3 regions of the Brevibacillus schisleri genome follow, and region 1 is predicted to be linked to each of the others. Evidence: riboswitches for the same ligand, from Rfam matches in the RefSeq annotation. Region 1 holds a riboswitch; each other region holds the start of a gene.
What was found. A riboswitch is a leader RNA that binds a small molecule or an ion and turns the genes downstream of it on or off. The one in region 1 is predicted to bind S-adenosylmethionine.
Positions count from the first base shown of each region.

Region 2: another riboswitch for S-adenosylmethionine. It lies ahead of metK (methionine adenosyltransferase); the one in region 1 lies ahead of ACUUHJ_RS16660 (ABC transporter permease).
Region 3: another riboswitch for S-adenosylmethionine. It lies ahead of ACUUHJ_RS20370 (aminotransferase class I/II-fold pyridoxal phosphate-dependent enzyme); the one in region 1 lies ahead of ACUUHJ_RS16660 (ABC transporter permease).

Region 1 is NZ_JBVNDM010000001.1:3,561,024-3,569,217, forward strand. It holds gene ACUUHJ_RS16635 (aminopeptidase P family protein) at 1-892, opposite strand, end outside; gene ACUUHJ_RS16640 (peptide ABC transporter substrate-binding protein) at 1,037-2,668, opposite strand; gene ACUUHJ_RS16645 (ABC transporter ATP-binding protein) at 2,696-3,652, opposite strand; gene ACUUHJ_RS16650 (ABC transporter ATP-binding protein) at 3,645-4,667, opposite strand; gene ACUUHJ_RS16655 (ABC transporter permease) at 4,682-5,629, opposite strand; gene ACUUHJ_RS16660 (ABC transporter permease) at 5,634-6,566, opposite strand; SAM riboswitch class I at 6,676-6,780, opposite strand; gene ACUUHJ_RS16665 (sulfite exporter TauE/SafE family protein) at 6,902-7,696, opposite strand; gene ACUUHJ_RS16670 (MBL fold metallo-hydrolase) at 7,734-8,194, opposite strand, start outside.
Region 2 is NZ_JBVNDM010000001.1:6,088,897-6,097,090, forward strand. It holds gene ACUUHJ_RS28930 (sensor histidine kinase) at 1-262, opposite strand, end outside; gene ACUUHJ_RS28935 (polysaccharide deacetylase family protein) at 259-1,275, opposite strand; gene metK (methionine adenosyltransferase) at 1,424-2,629, opposite strand; SAM riboswitch class I at 2,763-2,864, opposite strand; gene ACUUHJ_RS28945 (S8 family peptidase) at 2,926-5,502, opposite strand; gene ACUUHJ_RS28950 (SLAP domain-containing protein) at 5,682-6,677, opposite strand; gene ACUUHJ_RS28955 (SLAP domain-containing protein) at 6,718-7,665, opposite strand; gene ACUUHJ_RS28960 (accessory Sec system S-layer assembly protein) at 7,757-8,194, opposite strand, start outside.
Region 3 is NZ_JBVNDM010000001.1:4,317,838-4,326,031, forward strand. It holds gene ACUUHJ_RS20360 (YhcN/YlaJ family sporulation lipoprotein) at 1-553, shown strand, start outside; gene ACUUHJ_RS20365 (trans-sulfuration enzyme family protein) at 577-1,764, opposite strand; gene ACUUHJ_RS20370 (aminotransferase class I/II-fold pyridoxal phosphate-dependent enzyme) at 1,761-2,924, opposite strand; SAM riboswitch class I at 3,019-3,138, opposite strand; gene ACUUHJ_RS20375 (pyridoxamine 5'-phosphate oxidase family protein) at 3,213-3,671, opposite strand; gene ACUUHJ_RS20380 (DUF5665 domain-containing protein) at 3,811-4,152, shown strand; gene ACUUHJ_RS20385 (hypothetical protein) at 4,162-5,544, opposite strand; gene ACUUHJ_RS20390 (hypothetical protein) at 5,735-6,010, opposite strand; gene ACUUHJ_RS20395 (YlaH-like family protein) at 6,021-6,347, opposite strand; gene ACUUHJ_RS20400 (glutathione peroxidase) at 6,579-7,052, shown strand; gene typA (translational GTPase TypA) at 7,122-8,194, opposite strand, start outside.

The DNA.
Region 1 (8,194 bases):
CTGCTTCGAGCACGAGCTGATAGATCGCTTTCTGACGTTCTGTAAAGCGACCGTTCACGGGAAACGTTCGTGAAATATCAGCGGCATAGTAATTCGATACTGCTCCGAGGTCGAGGAGGACCAAATCACCATCTTCTGCACGCTGATTATTCGCTTCATAGTGCAAGATCGTGGCATTGATACCGCTTCCAATGATAGGTAAATAAGGAAGCTCGCGAACACCATGCGATTTCAACGTGAAATCATAGTACGCCTCTAGCTCGTATTCCATGATTCCAGGACGTGCATGCGACCACATGCGACGGATTGCTTCATCCGTGATCGCAATCGCACGTCTGATTTCTCCGATCTCTGCTGGACTTTTCAACATACGCAGTTCTTTTAGCCATGGGCCCGCATCGTGAATCTGCAGGGTCCTATATTTCTTCTGCGCGTCTTCGGCAAAAGTCTCTGCAGGGTTCAGCTCGTCGCTCCACTGATAGCGATACAAGTCGAGATAGAGCGAACAATTGCCTTCGCAGCGTCTCATAAAGGTTCCAAATGACTCCAGCCACTCGTCGAGATAGTCGAAGTGTTCGATACCAGACTGCTCTTTCGCCTCTTGATCCGATAAGACGGTCCCTGTCCATTTCGCTTCCAGTTCATTTGGGCGCTGAAGAAATAGCGTTTCGCTCACGATGCCAGCACGTTTCGTGATCATGAGAATGAGGTTGCTGCGCGCAATGCCGGTTAAATAATAGAAGTTGCGGTTCGGTGAAAACAGGTATTTATCGTCATTGCTGCGTGTCTTGACAACGCCCGAAAATAGGACAATTGCGCTGTGGTCAGGCATTTTTTCCGCGAGTTTTTGACGGCGATTGATGAACTCTATTGAATGTAAGGTTACTGTCATTTGTTTTATACCCCCTCGTTCGTGAGTTTCTTCTTATTGTAGGATACTTTCATCATTTGGGAAACGAGTTTCAACAAAGAGCAGTTGCTCCTCTAGGCAAACTGCTCCTTGTTATCGTAGGCTACGACCTCATTTTATGAAACGTTACTCTGCCACTCTTTTCGCCCAACGCAGGTCCGGTGTCCCGGTTACACTGAAACGGATGCCTTCGATTTTTTTGCTATTGAGGTAGTTTTCGTTATTGAAATAAACCGGGATGACTGGCATATCCTGCATCAAAATGGTTTCAGCGTCGTGCAAAAGCTTCATCCGTGCTTCCTCGTTTTGCTCGACCTTTGCTTTTTCGATCAGCTCGTCAAACTTCGGATTGGCCCAGTTGGTGAAGTTGCGGGAGCTTTTCCCTGTATACAGCTCCAGCATCGCGAGCGGATCAAGGTAATCGCCGCCCCAACCCATGCGGGCAATCTGGAAGTTTTTCTGCTTGAACGTATCGATGTATGTTTTCCACTCCTGATTCTCCAGCTTCACTGACACGCCCAAATTTTGCTTGAACATTTCTTGCAGGGCTTCGGCGATCTTCTTGTGGTTTTCCGCGGTGCTGTATTTCAGTGTAATCGGCGGCAGCTCTGTCCAGCCTTCCTCCTTCAAGCCTTCTGCCAGGAGCTGCTTCGCCTTGGCGGGATCAAACTGATAGTAAGGCGCTACTTCTTCGCGGAAGTCCTTACCCGAAGGAGTTTTCATCCCAAATGGCGTATAGCCGTACGCTGGAAGCTGGCCTCCCTTGGTCACGTTTTTCGTCAGGATGTCCCGGTCGATCGCGTAGGAAAAGGCCTGACGAATTTTCGCATTCGTAAACGGCTTTTCCTCTACGTTAAACGTGTACGTATAAATGCTGTAGTCCGGGAATGATTTGTACTCTTCTTTCTCTTTTTCCTGCTCAATCACGTCGATCGGCAGGGAATCAATTAGATCAAGCGCTCCTGTTTTGAACATCTGGTAGTAGGTGGTCGCTTCGTTTACCATCTTGAAGTGGACGGTGTCCATCGTTACTTTTTCTTTCTCCCAATAGCGCTGGCTTTTGGCAATCGTCAGTTGGCTATTGTGGTCCCAGCTCCCCACGGTGTACGGGCCATTGGTCACGATGCCTTTCGCTTCGGCCGCCCAGTTTTTGTCTGCATCCACGACTTTTTTGTTCACTGGCAGATAGGCGCGACTCATCATGATTTTCGGGAAATAGGTGATCGGGTCTTTCAGTCCAACGATGAGTCTTCGGTCATCCTTTGCCTTGATCTGAACGTCATCCACGCTGCCTTTGCCTGTGTTGTACGCCTCCGCGCCTTGTATGTAGTAGAGTGCGGATGGTTCATAGGCGGCAGTCTGTGGATTCAACACACGCTTCCAAGAGTATTCGTAGTCATGCGCCGTCACCGGATCGCCGTTCGACCATTTCATCTCGGGGCGCAGAGTAAACGTGTAGGTTTTGCCGTCGGGGGAGACTTCCACCTTTTCGGCTGCACCTTCGCTGATGTCCCCATTTTGGCTATATCGGTACAATCCTTCATATAGATGATCGATCACCCAGTACGATGTGGTATCGGAAGCGAATGCCGGGTCTAATGTGTACGGTTCGCCCCGCAGATTAGTGGTCATGACTTGTTTAATGGCTGTCCCCGTCTGTTGCTCGGAAGATGCAGCTGATTTATCGCTGCCGCACGCAGAAAGCGCAGGCACAGCGAGCGCCAGCAATGCAACAAAAGTAAGCAATCCCTTTTTCATGATGATTTCCTCCTTGTTCTCCTCTGTCTACTGTACAAGACGGCAAGCGATCCAGTGTCCGCGCCTCACCTCCTTCCAATCCGGTGCTGTTTCAGCGCAAACGCTTTGGGCAACCGGACATCTGGTGCGAAACGGACAACCGCTTGGCGGATGAATCGGGCTGGGTGGTTCTCCAGTCAGTACGATCTGCTCCCGCTCTTCACGCTGGGCTGGATGAGAGACGGGAATAGCCGAGATCAAGGCTTGCGTGTAAGGATGTAGCGGAGTGGCAAACAACTCCTCGCTCGGTGCCAGCTCCATCATCTGCCCCAGGTACATCACGCCGATCCGGTCGCTGATATGCTTCACCATCGACAGGTCATGGGCGATAAACAGATAGGTGATAGACCGCTCTGCCTGAAGATCAGCTAAAAGATTGACGATTTGCGCCTGAATGGACACATCCAGTGCGGAGATGGACTCGTCTGCCACGATAAAGCTGGGCTCCACCGCAAGCGCACGAGCAATTCCGATACGCTGTCGCTGTCCGCCGCTAAACTCATGCGGAAAGCGTTTTGCGTGGCTTGGGTGCAATCCTACGAGCTCCAGCAGCCGATAGATGCGTTCTTCTCGTTCTTTTCCTTTTGCCAATCCATAGGAGTCGATTCCTTCGGCGATGATGTCGCCTACCCGCAACCGCGGATTGAGTGAGGCCTGCGGATCCTGGAAGATCAGCTGCATGTGGCGGTTTGCTTCCCGTCGCTCACGTCGATCCATCCTGGCGATGTCTTTGCCTTGAAACAGGATGCGCCCTGCAGTAGCCGGGTACAGGCCTACGATCGTCCTGCCCAGCGTAGACTTGCCGCAGCCGCTTTCCCCAACGATTCCGAGCGTCTCCCCTCGCCTGATTTCAAAAGAGACGCGGTCAACAGCTCTAACCCGTTGGCCTTTGCCAATCTCAAACGATTTAGCGAGATTCTCCACTTCTACTAGGTTGTCACCCATATGTCTCCCTCCCTGCTACCATCCACGCTTCTGCTCCCCGGGCACGCGGGTCGTTCAGCCAGCAGCTCGCCTCATGCTGATTGAAAAACGAATTTGATTGCGGCATATGCTCCAGGCAAATTTCCATGGCAAACCGGCAACGGTCAGCGAATGGGCACCCGGCAGGTGGACGAAATAGATCCGGCGGTGTCCCTTCGATGGGAATCAATCGTTCTTTTTTACCTGCATCGAGACGTGGCACAGACTGCAACAGCCCTTGTGTGTATGGATGGCGCGGATTATCAAAAATCTCTCCCACCGGGCCGCTCTCCACCACTACACCTGCGTACATGACCGCTACATGATCGGCCACCTCTGCGACTACGCCCAGATCGTGGGTGATCAAAATGATCGAGGTGTGCAACTGCTCCTGCAATTCCTTCATCAGACGAAGGATCTGCGCCTGAATGGTCACGTCGAGCGCCGTCGTCGGTTCATCTGCGATAACCAACTGCGGTTGGCAGGCTAGCGCCATAGCGATTCCGACACGCTGCCGCATTCCTCCACTTAGCTCGTGCGGATATTGTTCAAATCGCCTCGCCGCCTCAGGAATACCTACCCTCTCCAGCAGTTTCAGCGTCTCTTCGTTTGCTTCCGTCTTCGTTTGCTTTCGATGTTTGATCAGCCCTTCCGCAATCTGTTGACCAATTTTCATCGTGGGGTTCAGCGAGGTCATCGGGTCCTGAAAGATCATACCGATCTGCGAGCCGCGAACCTGCTGCCATTCCAGCTTCCTCAGCCCAGTCAGTTCACGCCCGCGAAACCGAATGCTGCCGCCTTTTACCTGACCTGTTCGCGGTGGAATCATCCCCATCAATGCCCGAGCCGTCACACTTTTTCCGCAGCCGCTTTCCCCCACAATCGCCAGCGTCTCTCCCTCCTTCACAGAAAAGGAAACCCCTCTTACTGCCCGCACCTCTCCACCGTACGTGCGAAAGGAGACGCGTAGCTGATCTACTTCCAATAAAGGCTTCATAATGTACTCCCCCCTCATTTCCTGATCCGTGGGTCCAGTGCATCCTGCAAACCGTCCCCAAGTGCATTGCAAGCGAACATCGTAAGCGAAATCATGAATCCCGGAAAAAACAGACGCCACCACTGTCCGCTCAGCATAACCGCCAGCGCGTCGTTGGCCATGGTTCCCCAGCTGGCTGTTGGCGCTTGCACACCCAGCCCAAGAAAGCTGAGAAATGATTCGGCGAAAATCGCGTGCGGGATCGTAAAGGTCAGGTTGACGATGATGACGCCGATCGTATTCGGCAGCAGATGTTTGATGATGATTTTGGTATGTGAGGTGCCCAGCTTTTCTGCGGCCAGCACAAACTCCTGCCGCTTGATCTGCATGATTTGCCCTCTGACCAGACGCGCCATCCCCACCCAGCCGGTCAGAGATAGGGCAATAATGATTGTTGCGAGTCCAGGCTCCAGAACCACCATCAGCAGGATTACCACCAGCAGATACGGAATGCTGTAAAGAATTTCGGCCAACCGCATCAGGATGTTGTCTACACGGTCGCCCAGCTTGTTCCTCCCTGCCATGTAACCGGATATCCCGCCGATGCATACACCAATCACGAGATCGATGGCTGCTGCCGCCACACCAATAAACAAAGAAATTTGTCCGCCTGCCCAGGTACGTGCCCACATGTCCCGCCCCAAGTCATCGGTTCCAAACCAGTGCTCGCCAGACAGTGGCAGATTTCCTTTGGTCAAAGACTGTTCATGTGGGCTGTGGGGAACGAGCAGCGGACCGATGATTGAGAGGGTCACCACTGCTGCGAGCAGGAAGAACCCGAGCATTGCCAGCTTGTTACTGGATACCCGCTGCAAAACCTCCTGCCAATACCCAAGACTCGGGCGCTCCCGAATTTCCTCTAAAAGCCGGCTTCGGTCGACTGGTCGAAACAGGGAATCCAGTTGTGTTGCCTGATTGGCCATAACGCTACTTCCCTCCACTCGTTAATCTGATGCGCGGGTCAATCACCCGATACAACAGGTCGATGATGTACAAAGTAAAAATGAGCACAAAGCTGTAAAACACAGTCGTTCCTAAAATAACGGGATAATCGCGGTTAAAAATGCTTTCCACGAAGTATTTGCCGAGCCCGGGAATCGCGAAAATCTTTTCCACCACAAAGGTTCCGGTCATCAGGTTGGCAAACAGCGGACCGATAAAGGTAAGAACAGGCAGGATGGCATTGCGCATCCCGTGTCTAACGACAATGGAAAAGGTGCCAAGCCCTTTGGCCTCTGCCGTGCTTATGTATTCCTGTTGCCAAACCTCAAGCATGCTGGCTCGTACAAAGCGGGCGATGATGGCGAGCGGACCGATAGCGAGAGCAAGTGTTGGAAGAATCGAGTGCTCCCAGCTCCCCCATGCAGCGACGGGTAAAAGCTCCCATTTAACGGCTAAATACTTGATCAACAGTGGCGCGAGAATAAAACTGGGGATGGAGATCCCGATGATGGCAGCAAACATAGACAAGAAATCCAAGGTCCGATTGTGATAGAGTGCCGCTACGATTCCCAGTGTGATTCCACCAATCAACGCTACCGTAAACGACTGGAGTCCCAGAACAGCCGATGCGGGAAATCCCTCTGCAATCAGTGTGTTCACATCCCTCGTCTTGGACTGGATAGAGGGCCCCAAGTCAAATTGCAGCAATCCTTTTAGATAGAGCAGGTATTGTACCGTGATTGGCTGATCGAGGTTGTACTCCGCTCGCATGTTCTTCACCACTTCTTCTGGAAGCATTTTGGCATCTGATGCGAATGGATCACCTGGAATCAGGTGCATGGTCACGAACGTTACCGTGACGATCATCCACAGCGTAACGATCATGAGAAAGCCACGCTTGACTGCATAATAAAGCACGTTGTTTCCTCCTTCAAATAATACAAAGTAAAACGATGTAAATACTACGGATTATAAATATAGAAAACCCCTCTCCGAAAAGAAGAGGGGCGATTGCACGTTTCCCACCTTCTCATCTCGCAGAATAACTCCGCAGGAATTAGCACCGTAAGGTCAATCAGACCAAGGTTGCCGGGTTTCATCGGGCCAGTCCCTCCACCACTCTCGATAAGAATGTTCTATGAAATTTAATTTTATTGTAAAATTCTTTTTATCTTATCATTTTACTCGGATATGTCAATGCTGTTCCATGACAATTGATTTTTCTTTATATTATTTGTGAAAAAAGTAAATCTTCATACACGTATGAATAGGAGGATGTCAGCCCAAATCTTAATCGTGGTGGCTAGGATCAACAAGGCAAGAATGGATTGGAGAATCCGCGTGCCCAAACGTTTACTGACCTTCGTACCGAGCGGCGCTGCCATGATGCTGGCGATTACCATGATCACGGATGGCCACAGCAATATGTCCCCTGCCATCCATTTCCCTATCGTCGATCCAATGGAAGATAGAAAAGTGATGGCAAGAGAGGACGCAATCGCAACTCTTGTCGGTATCTTGAGGATGATCAACATGATGGGAACCAAAATAAAAGCGCCCGCTGCCCCGACAATTCCGGAGGCACCTCCGACCATCAAAGCAGATAAGACAGCTGTTGGTTTATGAAAGAGAACCTCAGTTGTCTGTTCACGTTCGTCCACTCGCTTTTTTGGCAGGAACATCAAGATTACAGCAATCGTGGCCAGGATGGCGTAAACGATATTGACGGCATTTGCCGAAAGGAATTTTCCTCCATATCCTCCAAGCAAGCTCCCGACAATAATGGCACTTCCCATGTACACAACGAGCTGGTAATGAATAAGCTTATCTTTGCGCAGAGTCCAAACAGCAGCTAGGGTGGCAAAAAATACTTGGACGGCACTTATTCCGGATACTTCGTGAGCTGTGTAAGCAACGAATCCAAGGGCAGGCGGAATGTACAGAAGCATCGGATACTTGATGATGGAGCCCCCGATTCCAACGAGACCAGAGATGAACGATCCCACGAAACCGATAACAAACAGTGTGATCACTAGGTCGATAGTCATAGGCTCACCCTTTGCAGCAACTCGCTTTGATCTCGTTTTATCCTCGTTCTACCACTGGCAACCGGTCTATTTGCCATTGTAAGATTCCGCCGCTCAAATTCATTACATCCTTGAATCCGTTTGCTTTAAGAATGCTTGCGCCAATGGCGGATCGGGCACCGGAACGGCACTGTACGAGAAGCGGTTTATCGTGAGGAATCTCATCTTGCCGCATGGCGAGTGTACCGAGCATGATGTGCTGTGCATCCGGAATATGTCCTTCCTTCCACTCGGCCAAATTACGTACATCTACTACGTGAACCTCTCCCTTTTCCACCCGGTCTGCAATCTCCAGCGGTGTTACCTCTTCGATTGTCTCGAGCGAAGACCCTTCACTTTCCATTAGTTTGGTGCTGTCGATAAAGCCTGTGACATGATCAATCCCTACAGCACGCAAGGCTTGCAAAATCTCGTCCAGCTCATCTGGGGTAGTCAGAATCTGAACGGGGCGATCGTAAT
Region 2 (8,194 bases), 2.5 Mb from region 1:
CTTCCTCCGTGTACATATGAAAATTACGACTGACCAAGACGAGCTTGTTGCGCGATTTGCGATACGCGAGTTCAAGCGCATCGACTTTTTGAATCACTTTGGAAATCTCTTGTCGAAGTTCATGTAAATCAAACTTCAATGAGTTACCTTGCTGTCTGGCGTTTTCAGCTATATCAAATATTTGGGTTTTACTCGTTTCTACGGTTTCAATCGTTCGCTTGATCACCCCGTCCAGCACGCTGATGTCTATCGCTTTGTTCATGATTGCTCTCCTTCAAACTCATTTTTAGCCTTCGTGAACAACTGTTGGAGGTGCTCTTCTTCTACGTCTCGCAGTCCCATGTCATTGCGTGGAATAGCAAACGGATCTGTTCCCTGTTTTACGAATCCACGATTAGATGTAAACACATAGCGGTAGCCAGCTTCACGAGCTGTCTCCAGTACAATTGGACTTGTGTATCCAAACGGCAACGAGATGACTTCGATCTCTTGCTTCATCCAATCGCTTAAGCTGACGCGAGATATACGAAAATCCACAAAGAGGCGGTCCCTGTACTCTTTTTCGTCCTCTAAACGATGCAAGTCCTTCAGATAGACCGGAGCTGTTTCTGGGCCAAGATCGCCCCACTCATTTCTTTCTTCCTCTTCATGCAGACTGTACGTATGGGACCCGATTGTAACCAGTCCCGATTGAATCATTTCGTTAACTTGTTGACGCGTAAGTGGTGGCGTCATATTCTCCCGTTTTCGGTCAGCTACATCTCTTAAGCGCCCCGCAATCGCGAAGTTCACTGAAGGGTAGCCGTATGTACGTAAGATCGGAAATGCTTCTTTGTAGTAACTCTCATACCCATCGTCAAACGTAATCAAAACAGCATTCTCAGTCGGTAAGGTACCCGTCTCCATAAATCGCAGGAACTCCTCCAGCGAAATCGGATTCAGGTCATTATCATGCAAAAATTTCATGTGTCGGGCAAATTGATCAGGAGCTATGACATACCGCTGATTCGATTGATCCGTGACATGATGGTACGTCAAAACAACAACCTGATTGTTATACCACTTTTTCGTTTGAACCACTGCTTCTTCTGTTGGTGTGACGTTTGGCTCAGCATTTTTTGTCTCACTTATGCTTATAGACGTATCCACTTGGGGAAAAGGTTGCACTTCTTGTTTATTCTTTTTTTCCAGAAAAGATTCGCCTAAGAACCCAATAGCCACTATAAAAAACAAAAAAGTAAGAAACACGATCAGGAAGAGCCTTCTGTTCGGCAAAAAAACCCCTCCTCTACTTCCTCACTAGGAGATTCGACACAGTCATACAAATTCCTGTGCAACAATTGACCCAATAATTGGATGACTCTGCTCCTAAAAGAAAAAGAGCCCAGTAGCAACACCAGGCTCTTTTTATGTCTTTCGATTATTAGAGTTGAGCAGCCTCTTGCTTCAGAACTTCTGCTTTGTCTGTTTGCTCCCAAGGAACATTCAGGTCATTGCGTCCGAAGTGGCCATATGCAGCTGTTTGTTTGTAGATAGGACGACGCAGGTCGAGCTGCTTGATGATACCAGCAGGACGCAGGTCGAAGTGTTTGCGAACCAATTTCACCAGAGCTTCTTCGGAAATGGTACCTGTGCCGAATGTATCTACTGCGATGGAAACTGGTTGTGCTACACCAATTGCGTAAGCAACTTGTACTTCGCATTTGTCTGCGAGGCCAGCAGCCACGATGTTTTTCGCTACATAACGAGCCGCGTAAGCACCGGAACGGTCAACTTTCGTCGGATCTTTACCGGAGAACGCACCACCGCCATGACGAGCATAACCGCCGTAAGTATCTACGATGATTTTGCGGCCAGTCAAGCCAGCATCCCCTTGTGGTCCGCCAATTACGAAACGGCCAGTTGGGTTGATGAAGTATTTGGTTTCAGCGTCCAACAGTTCAGCTGGAACAACTGGTTTGATTACGTGTTCAACCAGATCTTGCTTGATTTGCTCCAAAGTTGTTTCAGGAGCATGTTGGGTAGAAATAACGATTGTATCGATACGAACTGGTTTGTCGCCATCGTACTCAACAGTTACTTGTGTTTTTCCGTCAGGACGGAGGTAAGCAAGTGTTCCGTTTTTACGTACTTCAGTCAGACGACGAGCCAATTGGTGAGACATGCTGATTGGAAGTGGCATCAGTTCAGGTGTTTCATTGCAAGCAAAACCAAACATCAAACCTTGGTCACCAGCACCAATTGCTTCGATCTCAGCATCAGTCATTTTGCCTTCGCGCGCTTCCAATGCTTGGTCTACACCAAGTGCAATGTCAGCGGACTGCTCGCCAATTGCAGTAATAACACCGCAAGTGTCAGCGTCAAAACCGAATTTCGCACGGTCATAGCCGATTTCACGAATGGTTTCACGAACGAGCTTTTGGATATCCACATAAGTGTTTGTAGTGATTTCACCTGCTACGAGAACCAAACCAGTAGTTACGGAAGTTTCGCAAGCTACGCGAGCGTTTGGATCTTTGGACAGGATCGCATCCAAGATGGAGTCGGAAATTTGGTCACAAATTTTATCCGGATGTCCTTCAGTTACAGATTCGGATGTAAACAGACGACGACCTTTTTGCAAAGCCATGAGAAAATACCTCCTTTGACCTCATACAAATAGTGTGGTAGCCGAGTTAGGATTTTATCTACGTAAACGCAAATAAAAAACCTTTTCCAATTTTTAGGAGGAAAAGGTTTGAGCGTTTTTTGCTTCCTTCATCCTCTTATCGGCCAGAACAGATGTCCGTTCTGCTGGTTAGCACCGCTCTAGCTCGGTTGCCGGGCTTCATAGGGCCAGTCCCTCCGCCTGCTCTGGATAAGAGTATCCATTACGGATAATAGAATAATTGTTTTTTTCAGAGATGTCAATAGGAAAAATTTTACTTATAATTGATAGGCTTTGGAAAGTACCACCACTACCTCGGCGCGAGTTGCTCTTCCATTCGGTTTAAAGGAAGAACCGTACCCATTAACCCAATTTCTCGATGTCAAAGCCTCGATGGCAGGAGAAGCCCAGTGACTCGTTGGCACATCCCGATAATTCGAGGTACTGTGATTATACATCAACACATTACGTGCCCGGGCGATCATTACCGCCATCTCTGCACGCGATATCGGCTGATCCGGCTTCATTTCATTCTTCGGGTACCCTTTCAAAATTCCCAATTGATAAGCTACACCTAGGTTGTGATACGCCCAGTGCCGCTTTGGCATATCCCGGAAGGTCGTTTTTCCTGTGTAGGTAGTCGCTACCTTAGAACCGGTCGCACGCATCGATTTAAGCAGCATCGTCGCAAACTCCGCACGGGTCACTGCCTGGTTCGGCTTGAACGACGCATCATTAAACCCATTTACAATATCGCGAGAGCTAAGTCTGACGATCTCTGAGCGCGCCCAGTGGTCCGAAATATCGCGATAACCCGCTATCAATTTCTGCTGCGTCACCGTGAGCCGGTACGATTCATATTTGAACGAAGTACCACTATTAAGGCGAACATAATATTTTCCTGGCTGCAAACGCAAACCCATAATATCGTTTCCTCGCTTAGACAGCTCCGCTACCTCATTCGTCGAAGCAAGCGCATAGTTCATGTTTCGATCGCTGTAGAGCGCGAAACGAAAGCCGCTATCGACAGGAATGTACGGCGCTCGGAACGTCACATACGATTCACTATTCACAGTAAATTGGAACCAATCGGAATCGGTAGCTGTCGGTATCGTGCCTGACATCACTGTCCCACCGCTTAACGGAGACGCTGTTTGATAGGTGTCATTCGGCTCATTAAAATCTTTTTTTACTGGTGTGTATCCCAGATCTAACTGATACTCGCCATTCACCGCATTGCGATTGTACTCACTCACACGGATGTAATACTTGCCTGGTGACACTTCTTTTTGGACGCGCTCTGTCGGATTGTCTTTTGTTCCATTATCGTAAGTAGGGTCCCAGACAACCATCTTTTTACCGAGCTCTTGTTTACCGATACTCAGCAATAGATCGACACGCTTGTTATCAGGACTAACAGTGACATCCAAATGTCCATATTCACGAACATAGTAGGAGAACCAATCCTGATCCCCTTCATCGTGAAAATTGCCTGTTACACTGATTTCGTTGCCTACGAGCGGCCTTGCCGTCTCTTGCGTATCGTTCGGTTCGTTACGGTCCGGATTGATGGTAAACTTACTCGTCAGCACGTAGGTAAAAGCGTTGTTGACCCCTCCGTTACGCATTAACCGGATATTCATTTTCCCCGCTTTGACCGGGACAGTTATCGTATCCCCATTTCCGAAGTACTGTGTAATCGGCGGACGATTCTCTGGGTAAAAGGTAGCTGCCATCGCGGAAGAAATACCGGATGTCACTGACGCTGTAAAACTGACCTTCCCATCGTAAGGGATGTCCATCTTTAGCCAGTCTATCGTATCTTTTGGTCCCAAATTTCCACGTATCTGAGACTCGATCGGAAACGCCTTTGCTGAGTACGTCTGATTATTCGGTTCCAAAAAGTCATAGGATAAGGACGTCCGAACTGCCTTGTCGACATTTAACAACCCGTAGCCCGTTTTCCGGTCCCATCCCTTTTCCCCTAAGTCCGTAGCCGTTTGATAAAGCAATTGTCTTACATCAAATGGACTTAGTTTGGGATGACGAGCTAGTATGAGAGCCGCTGCACCCGCTACTTGTGGTGCGGCTGCTGAAGTACCGCTAAAGGAACCGTATTTCCCCCCTAGCTTGGTCGTATAAACATTGAAACCTGGCGCTACCAGGTTAAGCTCAGGTCCCGTATTGCTTTGATACAGCACTTCATTGTTACTCCTTACAGCCCCTACTGCTACCACCGTGGGATAAGCTGCCGGATAGGCCACTCGGCTACTCTCATTGCCACTCGCTGCAATCAGAACCGCTCCGCTTCTTTCCGCTCGTTGCACAGCATTCGCCAGTTCTTTGGAGTAGGACATACTGCTGAGAGACATCACAATGACTTTGGCACCACGATCCAAGGCAGTATTGATACCCTTAGCAAGAGTCTGCACCGTAGTATCTCCATTTTTGGCCAAAACTTTAATCGGCAAAATCTTGGCATTCCACAAAACACCGGATACACCAATACTGTTATTCCCGCTAGCAGCCAGTACACCAGTTACTTCTGTTCCATGTCCGTTATCGTCCTGGGCAGATCTCCCGGGATTGACCAGATTCACACCCGGCAGAAGATTGTCCTTCAAGTCAGGATGCTTATAATCCGCACCAGAGTCTAGGACCGCGATGATAATCTGTTCATTACTATTTACGACTGACCAGGCCTGGTGAGCTCTAATCTGACTCAAATGAAGCTGGTTACTTAAATAGTAGTCATTCGATGCTGGTGGTGCTGCAGCGTAGATTGTTTGGTTGTTTGCCATCAGTAGTGCGACACTTATCGCAGTCGCTACTGACATGTTCACTGATTTTTTCATGTAAAACAGTCCTTCCTTCTCTCCCCTGCAAAATCAGCAGTCTAAAAGGAATTCAGGTATTTATCTTCTCGTCCTAGCATAGCGGATGAAAAGGGAGACATGCAACCCTGATTAGCCAATATTTGGAACGTTAGAAAAGTACAAAACCCTTTTCACCATGGGCAAAAAGGGTTTTCTCCTTACTGTAACAAACCTTTATTGTCTTCCACTTCAGGTGCTACCTGAGCTTTTTCTTTTTTTCTTTGCTGAGCTTTTGGAATAAAAGCAGTAACTTCCGCCAGATTTACCTCTTCCTTTTTAATGGAGGAGAACGGAATATCAAATGCCCATATACGATGGCTATTTGCTTCTACCTTCATGTTTTCCAGGGTAAAGTGTACACGTGCTACGGTATCGCCATCCTTATCATGAACGATAATCGGCACTTCAGTAAACTCCAGACGTTTTGCCAGACCGTTACGGAAAGCAACGATGACTTTCAGGCCGTTATCTTCACCTGGCTTGATGTCGAGGACTTGCAAGTCTACTTCTCCCTCTACAATCGGAGCCTTTTCTGCTGCCTGCTGCATGTATTGCTTGGATTCATCTGCACTCAGACCCAGATTAAAGTTTTGATTCTCTTCGACTTCGTGCTTTTCCGGCTTGATAAAGGCCAGCTTCAATGGAACCTCTTGTTCAGGAATACGGTCGAACTCATCCCAGCGGAACATGAATTCCATCGGACGGCTGGACATTTCCATCACTGGACCAGATGTAATCAGATCAAAAGTCTTTCTCGCGACTTCCTCTCCATCCTCCGTCACCAAAGACAACGGAAGCTTTTGCAGCAAAATACTGCGGTCAGTCGCATTGCGAACGTAGGTAAGAACCAAGAAACCATCATTGGTAACCTGCGTAAAGAAAGGAATGATACCTACTTCGTTACGAACAACCGGAGGCATTTCATCATGCGCGTATTGCAAGAGCTCATGCTCGGCTTCGTCCAATTGATCATCCCACGGACCGTTCAGCACCAAAAACAATTCCTTGGATTCCACACGGTTCGCAGATTGCTGCGGATTCTCTAATCCGGATACACCCAAATAAAACTCTCTATGAAGATTCTCATGAATATCTTCGCGTACTTGCTCCAAGCTCTCCTTGGAACCAAACCAATTTTCCAATAACCAACTCATAAGTCAACCTCCTCTTTCCCAACCTCAAAAGTATTGCGCCCTATTCTACCTCAAGCGTCCATCTTTTCAGGTCGGCATCAGGCTTTTTCACTAAATTTGGCGGGAATACAATCATCCACGGACGGCTGTAACCCGGCTTCACATTAATGCTGCTTGCGTCGAGTACACCTGTTGCTACCAGATCACCATTAGCATCAGCAATCGTCAGTTTTATTTCATCTGGACGGTAATCATGGGCCATCCCATTGCGGAAGAGCATCGCTGCTACCAAATGTCCTTCCTTTGTCATTCCGATGTCGAAGCCTGTAACCTGTACGGTATTAATCGGAATCATTGGCAAAGACTGCGTCAACGCTTCTAAACGATCCTTTTGGCGATCGGTCATGCGGCTTTCCATTTCAGGATCGAGCTCCAGATTACGCGGCCATACATGCGAATTTCTACCAGCCTTCATAACCACTTTCCAGCGGTTAAAGGTGAAGTTTTCATGCAGATAGCTCTCTTCCGGGAACAATACCTCCCATGGACGGCTGGTATGCGGTGGAATTGCGCCCATATCTGACAAATCCACCTTGATCCTTGCAAACGCATTATCATCAAGATAAATCGCTAACCCAACGTTTTTGATCCGCACTGGCTTATTTGTCGAGTTACGGAAGAACATCGCTACAGTCATGCCATTTGGCTGGGGAATCATACTGAAACCCGTTACGCTAATCATGCCTTTACGCATCTCTGGCAATTCTTCTTGCAAAAAGCGAAGCGTATACTTTTTCTCGGAATCCAGCTCGCTCTCCCAAATCGGGCTCAGGGACAATTCCGTACGAATTTTTTCAACTCCACCTACAGACTCTTCCTGTTGCTCGCTGCTTTCCATTTCGACCTCGGTGTTTTTCAATTCAGCGACATCGATAGCAGACTCTTCTTGAATATCTTTTTTCAGATCCTGTTGATCCTTACCTAAAAAATTCTTCATAAAGGAAAACATAGGCTACCTCCTCAAACGTCCGGACACGAACGAAGCTTCTCTTATCATGATAAACTTTTTTGACTAGCCCATGCAAATTTGCTCTCTTGCATTAAGCTCCTTGGGGAACGCTCACTTTCCAACGGGACAAGTCAAGCTCTTCCTTTTGAATGCTCTCAGGTGGGAAAATAAACAGCCACGGCTTGCTCGTATTTGCATTTACAGTCAGGCTTCCTAGTTCAAACAGACCTTCTGCCACTTTATCCCCACTTGCGTCATAGAGCGCCAGCGGCAACTTTTCGATGGACAGTGACTGAGTAGAGCCATTCCGAATTAAAAGCATCGCATTCAGGGCACCATTTTCTGTTCGACGAATCTGCACGCTCTGTATATTTACTTCTCCCTCATTTAGAGCAGGGAGTTTCTTCGCTAGTTCAATTAAGGACGTTTTTTGCTCATCAGTCAGCGCCTTAATCCAGGATTCCTCCAGTTCCAGCTGCTGTGGAAGAACCATTTTCTTCTCCGCCATTTCAAAAGCGATCTTCCAGTT
Region 3 (8,194 bases), 760 kb from region 1:
AGCATGTACATCAGGCAATAAAACCCCAACGAATCAGGCTGCACAACAGCCGAAGCATGCCACTCATACTCAGCGTGTTCAGCAAACAGCTCCTCAGCCTGCTTATAATCAATCTTCCCAAGCCACCGCTGATCGTCTCGCCCAACTAGCAACACGTGTGAAAAGGGTGCACAGCGCTACGGCTGTGGTCTTAGGCAAATATGCGGTAGTCGGTATTACTGTGGATCCGAATCTGGATCGCCCAGAAGTTGGCGTCATTAAGTATACGGTTGCGGAAGCTCTGAAAGAAGACCCCCAAGGAGCGAATGCTGTCGTTACTGCAGACCCTGCCATCGTCCAGCGGTTACGGGAAATGAGAGATGATATTCGCCGTGGCCATCCTGTTGCCGGAATTACCGAAGAGTTGGCGGATATGGTAGGACGGATCATCCCCCAACTGCCACGCAGTGTGCAGCCTCGTGAAGAAACCCCTTCCCAAGTAAAAGAAAAACGCATGCACAAAGAGCCACAAGGACAAAACAAAATCAACGCAAATCGTACAGGAACACCATAAAGAAAAAGAGGTATCCCCCGGATTTAAGCCCGGGAGAATACCTCTTTTTCTTTATGGACTGGTGCTTCAGATGGCAAATGATCCAGTGCTTGCTTCAAATCCGCCACCAAGTCATCGAAATCCTCTAAACCAGCTGACAATCTAATCAAACCGTCTGTGATTCCCCTTGCAGCTCTTTCTTCAGCGGGCATCGCTGCGTGTGACATCGTAGCTGGATACGAGAGAATCGTTTCTACTGCCCCGAGGCTGACTGCCACAATCGGCAATTTGACGTGATCAAACAGCGCTTTTGCACGCTCACGGCTCCCTACATCAAAGGAAAGAACAGCCCCATGACCAGTCGCTTGTTGTGTTTGAATCAGGTGACCGGGGTGATCCGCCAGTCCCGTATAGTAAACTCGGCTTACCTGTGGATGCGTAGACAACCACTCAGCCAAGTCCGCGGCTGTCTTCGTACTCACATCCAGTCGGGCTTTCAATGTTTTGAGCCCACGCATCACGAGCCAGCAGTCCTGCACACCCAAAATCGCTCCCATACCATTCTGGATAAAGTAGAGCTGCTCCCCTAATGCAGCCTCCCTGGTCACGGCCAGACCAGCCACGACGTCGCTATGCCCTCCGATAAACTTCGTTGCACTATGAATGACCACATCTGCGCCAAGTTCCAATGGTCGCTGGTAATACGGGGTAAGGAACGTATTATCGACGATGACGAGCAGGCCGTGCTCTTTCGCGATACGAGAAACCGCTGCAATATCTGTCACCTTTAAGGTGGGATTGGAGGGGGTCTCCAGGTAAACCCCTTTCGTTGCCGGTGTAATGGCCGCACGAACGGCTTCTGTCTCTGTCGCATCCACGAACGTTACAGAGATGCCCATTCTCGACAATACCTTGGTCAAAAACCGAAACGTGCCACCGTATACATCTTCCGCCACTACAATATGATCTCCGGCAGAAAACAGCATGAAAACGCTGGAAATGGCAGCCATGCCAGATGAGAACGCGAAACCGCGTGCGCCTCCTTCCAGAGTCGCAATGCCTTCTTCCAAAGCCTGCCTGGTCGGATTGCCTGATCTGGCATAATCGAATGCACATGGCTGATCGATATCAGCCTGATGAAACGTAGAAGCTTGATAAATCGGAACCGACGACGCACCTGTGAACGGGTCAATGCAAGTGGAACCGTGGAGGAGCTTGGTGGCAAAATTCATCGTACACTCCCCCCTACGACCAAACTAGCATTCAAGGCCTGAAACAAATCGGCTACGACATCATCTGGATGCTCGATGCCAACCGACAGCCGCAACAAGCGATCACAAACACCGACATGGTCTCTGACTTCTTGCGGGATATCCGCATGAGTCTGCGTCGCCGGATACGTACACAATGACTCGACACCACCCAGGCTTTCGGCAAAGGACACGATTTGCAGATTTTGCAGGAACAATCCCACCTGCTCCACATCGCGTACGCGGAACGATACCATCCCACTATGCCCTGTCGCTTGATTCACCTGGATCTCATGTCCCGGATGCTCGGACAGACCCGGATAAAATACCTCCGCTACTGCCGGATGCTTACGCAGCTTTTCCGCTACAATCAAGGCATTGGATTGATGGCGCTCCATCCGCAATGCCAATGTTTTCATCCCGCGAATGAGAAGCCAGCAATCTTGCGGGCCGAGTACAGCACCGATTGAATTGTGCAAAAACCGGATTTTTTCCGACAACTCTTCTCCTCTTGTTACGATGAGTCCAGCCAACACATCGTTATGTCCTGCCAAATACTTGGTCGCACTATGTAAGACGATATCTGCACCAAGCTCTAGCGGGCGTTGACAATACGGGGTTAAGAATGTGTTGTCTACAATCGTCAAAAGACTGCGCTGCTTCGCCAAATGTGCTACTGCTCGAATATCGGTAATCTGCATGAGCGGATTGGTTGGTGTCTCGACGAAAATAGCCTTTGTGTCTGGGCGAATCGCATTTTTCAGTGCACCAATGTCACGCAAATCCACGTACGAAAACGTCAGACCGTAACGAGAGAGCACTTGCTCGAACAATCGATAGGTTCCCCCGTACAGATCGAGCGAAACAATCAGATGATCTCCTTTGGAAAACAAGCCCATGACGGTATGAACAGCAGCCATTCCCGAGGCGCAGGCGAATCCTGCATCTCCTGATTCCGCTATAGCGATGGTCTCCTCCAAAATGGTGCGAGTAGGATTAGCTGTGCGCGTATAGTCATAGCCAGTGCTCTGGCCCAAGGCAGGATGACGATAAGCCGTTGCATAGTAAACAGGAAAGCTCACCGCCCCTGTTTTTTCGTCTCTGCCTACTCCCGCCTGAATTAACTTTGTTTCCAATTTCATGTCTGTTTCTCTCCCTCCAATAGTGTACGAGGGCATCAAAAAAGCCCTCTTTCCTCTGAAAGAAGGCTTTGTTTACGTCACCGTAAGCAAATCCTTCTCATCTTTCAGAGTTTGATAACTCTGCAGGAATTAGCACCATTATCTCCCTGTTAAAATACAGGTGATTGGTTGCCGGGCATCATCGGGCCAGTCCCTCCGCCGCTCTGGATAAGAAGATTGCTATTCAATTCGATTGACCCTAATACTAATGGATCGGCAGGATTCTTGTCAACAATTTATTTCCACCCGTTAATTTGCATCCTTCAGGGCGGTCATCACTTGATTGTCCAGCTTTGCTGCTGCGTTTTTGTCATACGTCTTTTCATATTGTGGTTCTGCGGAAATACGGGAACCGTAAAACATAATATCGCGAACAGCCTCAATTTTGATCTCTACCATGGCCAGCTTGAGCGGAACACCTTCCAGGCGGTCTGTTTTAACGACAGCACGACCATTAATGGCGAAAGACGAGCCGGCACCGATCAAATGCAGGACAACCTGCGGTTCCTTCGCAATATTAGCCAAAATACGCGATCGATTATCCACGGCAAAACGAATCGTATCGGCGCTGACAGCAAACGTCCAGGACAAGGAACTGAGCGATGGTGCTCCTGACTCATGGTCTACTGTGCCCAAGGTAACAAAACGCTCTTTTTGCAAGAGCTTGAATAAATCTTCGGAAAGAGTTTGGGAAACAGTTTCAGCCATTTCAAAGCCTCCTATTCAAACGTTTTGTACGTTCATTTTACCCTTCGCATTGCTGATAGGCAAACGTTTCCTCTCCACCTTGATTCTGGTTGTCTTTTTCCCTAGACTGGTAGGTAACGATACCGATTGATGGAAGGGGATGGACAGCTTGACGCCTACAGATCGCCTCATGCAGCAAATTGACCAAGTACTTGAAGAGCTTCAGGAAGTTCGGAAGGTAAATGAGCGGATGCACAAAATTGCGATGTTCTTAGAAGATATCCGACTAGCAGATGTGATCCAAAATTACACAGCCCCGCGCAAGCTGCTCTGGATCAATTTCCTCGCAGGTCTTGCCCGGGGTCTGGGATTGACGATTGGTACTGCTATCGTTTTGGCTTTCCTCGGCTCCCTCTTGACGCAATTTCTTTCGATCCCTATTCTGGGGGATTACATCAGACAATTGGTGGAGTACGTCGAGACTTACAAGCAGCGGCCTTAATGATAGAGACTAGTCTCTGTCCTCGTCATGATCATCATCATCGTGATCGTCATTCCATTCCTTACCGTGCTTTTTCCAATAGCCATACGCATTGCCGTTGGGATGCTTATCTTTATGCTTCCCTTTTTCTTTTTTCTTTTTGTCATCATCATCGTCTTCATCGCCGTCTGTAGGCTTCACAGGCTCGCCAATGACCTTTGTGCTAAGTGCAACGTCAGCTTTCTTAATCAGCTTATCGTCTTCATACAATGCGAATTGAATCGATTTGGCACTAAAGGAATGATTCTTGTAAGACAACGTCAAAGAGAACTCACCTTTGTCATTTGGTTTAATCTCTTTTTTCTTCCCGTCAGGAGCGATCACAACCAGCTCAGCATCGTCCTTTTTGTTCCAGCCGCTTACTGTCCCCTTCACCTGGATGGACTTGGCGGCAGGATTGTTTACAGCAGTCGCCTTAATGACATATGCAGTCGCTTGATCCTTGTCAGGAGCGTTAACGATTTCTACCTGAACGGACTCGGAATCAACCTTCTTGCCGTCCTCGTAAACCTCGATCAAGGCTTTTTGATCTTTTGCTGCTTGTACATCCTTTACTGAAACCGTAAAGCTGCCTACGCCATCCCACAGCTTCTTCACGTTTGCGTCTTTTTTCACGCCATTATAGGTGACAGTTACTTTGTCTGCCCCCTGCTTGACAATTCCTTTTACTTTTAATTCCTTTTTCTTCGCATCCAATACAGACATAGTATGGATGATCATTTCCTGATCTTCTTCTGCTTTTGGAACGATCTTTACCTGTTCGCTATCGACCAGCTTGCTGCCTGCATAGGCACTTACGGTTACATACGGATCATAGGATGCATCCGGAGCTTCAAAGCTGACCGTAAAAGAGTGCTCGTTGGTCGGAACGACTTCAATGATGTCGGAATTCGGCTTTTTCACTACCACCTTGGTGACTTCCGAAGTCACAATCCCCTTTATGTACACCTTGTTATTTTCAGTCTTGGCATTTACGCTCACGATTTCTTCAGCATTCTCTGTCAGGCGCACTTCCAGCCAAATATCGCTGTAGTACTCGTTGTAGATACGCTCCCACTCCGCTTTGTTTTCTTCCATATACGTTTGGAGCTTCGTATTCAAGTTGATTTCATCTACAATAATGTACAAGTGATCCGCTTGATTTTTCAAGAGCATGTTCAACGTGGTTGGATCATTTTTAGCCAGTTCTTTTAAATTGTAGCGCGTGACTTGCTTCCCCTCGTCATTCATGACTACCTTTGTAGCACTTGGACTAGCAATTGAGCTTGCATTGGCAAAAATTGGCGTTAAACAGCCAAGAATACCTGCCGCTGTCACAACTGCTAATACGGGCTTGGTCATGTACTTCTTCAATGGTAGTTCCCCCTTCTAGTCTGCCAAAATCCCCCTGCTTGCTTGGGTCTTTCATATTGACGGGAAATCATTTTCAAAAGTTGCAGCATCCAGGAAACCGCGTCTTATTACCTATGAAAAGCATGTGAAACTAAAAAACTCCCCCCAACTTCCGAATCATTTCGGCAAGTCGAGAGGAGTCTTTGTCCCGTTAGTTGCAGTTGTACTTGGGCTCACTTTCAATCGCGACCAATAAAGCTTCGACTGATTCAGCAGGGTATCGCACTTCCACGGACTGTGTTTCAGCGTTCCCCGATAACACATACCAGCTACCTTCCTGACGATAACCGATATCGCTCATTTGGTGATCCTCATGTAGCAATTGCAAGAAAAAAGCAGCTGTATCCAAAGCAGAGCGGTCTTCTGGTCGCGCATCGGCAACCACTTGAATTTGGAGCCAATTAAAAAGTGCATCTTCACGCTTCACGCGGTTCTCCTCACTTTCGCCCAGTTTGCTCCGGTTTGATCCGTACCTTTACAATCACGAGAATCGCGATCGCCACCAGCATTGCACTTTTCACAGGAAGCTGCACATCCAAAATAGCGAAAATGAGAGCTCCAACAAATAAAAGGATGTACAAGAGCACATTTTTCAAAATAGGCATACGGATACGGGTAGCAAATCCAAGATAATAGACAATAATTAATTCCGCAAACAAAATCCAAGCGCGATATTTATCAGCCCACATGCGAAAGCTGTCATATGCTGTGAGCTGATCTGGATTCGTTGGCACATAGGTTGATGCGATTTGTATCCAGTCCATCACTTATCTCTCCTGTCTTCAAGCGGTGAAACCCCTACCGCTTCACATGCCACCTCATAGGCGGAATGAAACGAATAGTTACTCCTTTTTTCTTAGGAAAACGCTATCTTTCTTACTTTATCAGGTGGTGGATTCTGTGTCAAAAAACGGTAGGCCCTTCCATGTACCTGGCATGATTTTCGCCGTACATGCTATGATGAGGATATGTCAGTAGAAAAAGGTGGGAATAAGATGAGCTTGTATGCTATTGCCGTCAAAACGATTTCCGGTGAAGAAAAGACTTTGGCCGCCTTCAAAGGCCACGTACTGCTAATCGTGAACGTCGCCAGCCAATGCGGACTTACCCCTCAATACAAAGGGCTACAGGAGCTGTATGAGCGTTATCAAGATAAGGGTCTCGTCGTTCTCGGCTTTCCTTGCAACCAATTCGCTGGGCAAGAGCCTGGAACAGAAGAAGAAATCGCAACGTTCTGCGATCGCAATTACGGCGTGGCGTTCCCGCTTTTTGCGAAGATCGATGTCAATGGTCCTGGTACCCACCCGTTGTATCAGTACTTGAAGGAGCATGCTCCGAGCGAAGAAAATCCAGATATCGAATGGAACTTCGCCAAATTCCTCGTGGATAAAAACGGTCGCGTCGTGAAACGCATCAGTGCTCGTACTCAACCCGAAGAACTCAGCTCTGATATCGAGAGTCTGTTGTAAGGACAAGCCCATATAAAAACGCCACTTCATCCCCAAACAGGATCAAGTGGCGTTCTTTTCTTTTCAATCTTACGCTTGCGGTTGTGCTTCATAGCGTCTTTGCTTCTCATAGCGCTCACGATCTGATTTGTTCAGATATTTTTTGCGCAGACGAACGGATTGAGGTGTTACTTCGCACAGCTCATCATCGTTCAGATATTCCAGTGCCTCTTCCAAAGACAACATGCGAGGAGCCTTCATTTTGACAGTCTCATCCTTGGTCGCAGAACGTACGTTGGTCGCATGCTTTTCTTTACATACGTTAACAACAAGATCGTTGTCACGGTTGTGCTCGCCCACGATCATGCCTTCGTATACTTCTGTACCTGGGTGAATGAACATGGTTCCGCGATCTTCTACGGACATCAAGCCATACGTGGTAGCTGTTCCTGTCTCGTGGGAAATAAGTACCCCTGCGTGACGTCCTCCTACCGCTCCTGGTACAAGTGGACGATAGCTGTCAAAGGAGTGGTTGAGAATACCGTAACCGCGTGTAATCGTCAAGAACTCTGTACGATATCCGATCAAACCGCGGGATGGAATAATGAATTCCAGGCGAACTTGTCCGAAGCCGTTGTTGATCATGTTAACCATCTCGGCTTTACGTTGACCCAATGTCTCCATAACCGCCCCTGTATACTCCTCAGGCACATCAATGATCAACAGCTCAGCCGGTTCCATTTTTTGTCCATCGATCATACGAATGATAACCTCAGGCTTGGACACACCCAGCTCAAAGCCTTCACGACGCATGTTCTCAACCAAGATGGACAAGTGCAATTCACCGCGTCCAGAAACCACATACGCATCTGGTGAATCTGTTTCATCTACACGCAGAGATACATCTGTCTCCAGCTCAGACATCAGACGATCACGCAGCTTGCGGGAGGTTACGTGCTTACCTTCGCGACCGGCAAACGGGCTGTTATTCACAAGGAACGTCATTTGCAGAGTTGGCTCGTCAATTTTCAAGAGTGGCAATGCCTCTGGATGATCAACGTGGCAAACCGTTTCCCCTACGTTGATATCGTCAATACCAGAAATCGCTACGATATCCCCTGCTCTTGCTGTTTTTTGCTCAACACGTTGCAAACCGGAGAAAC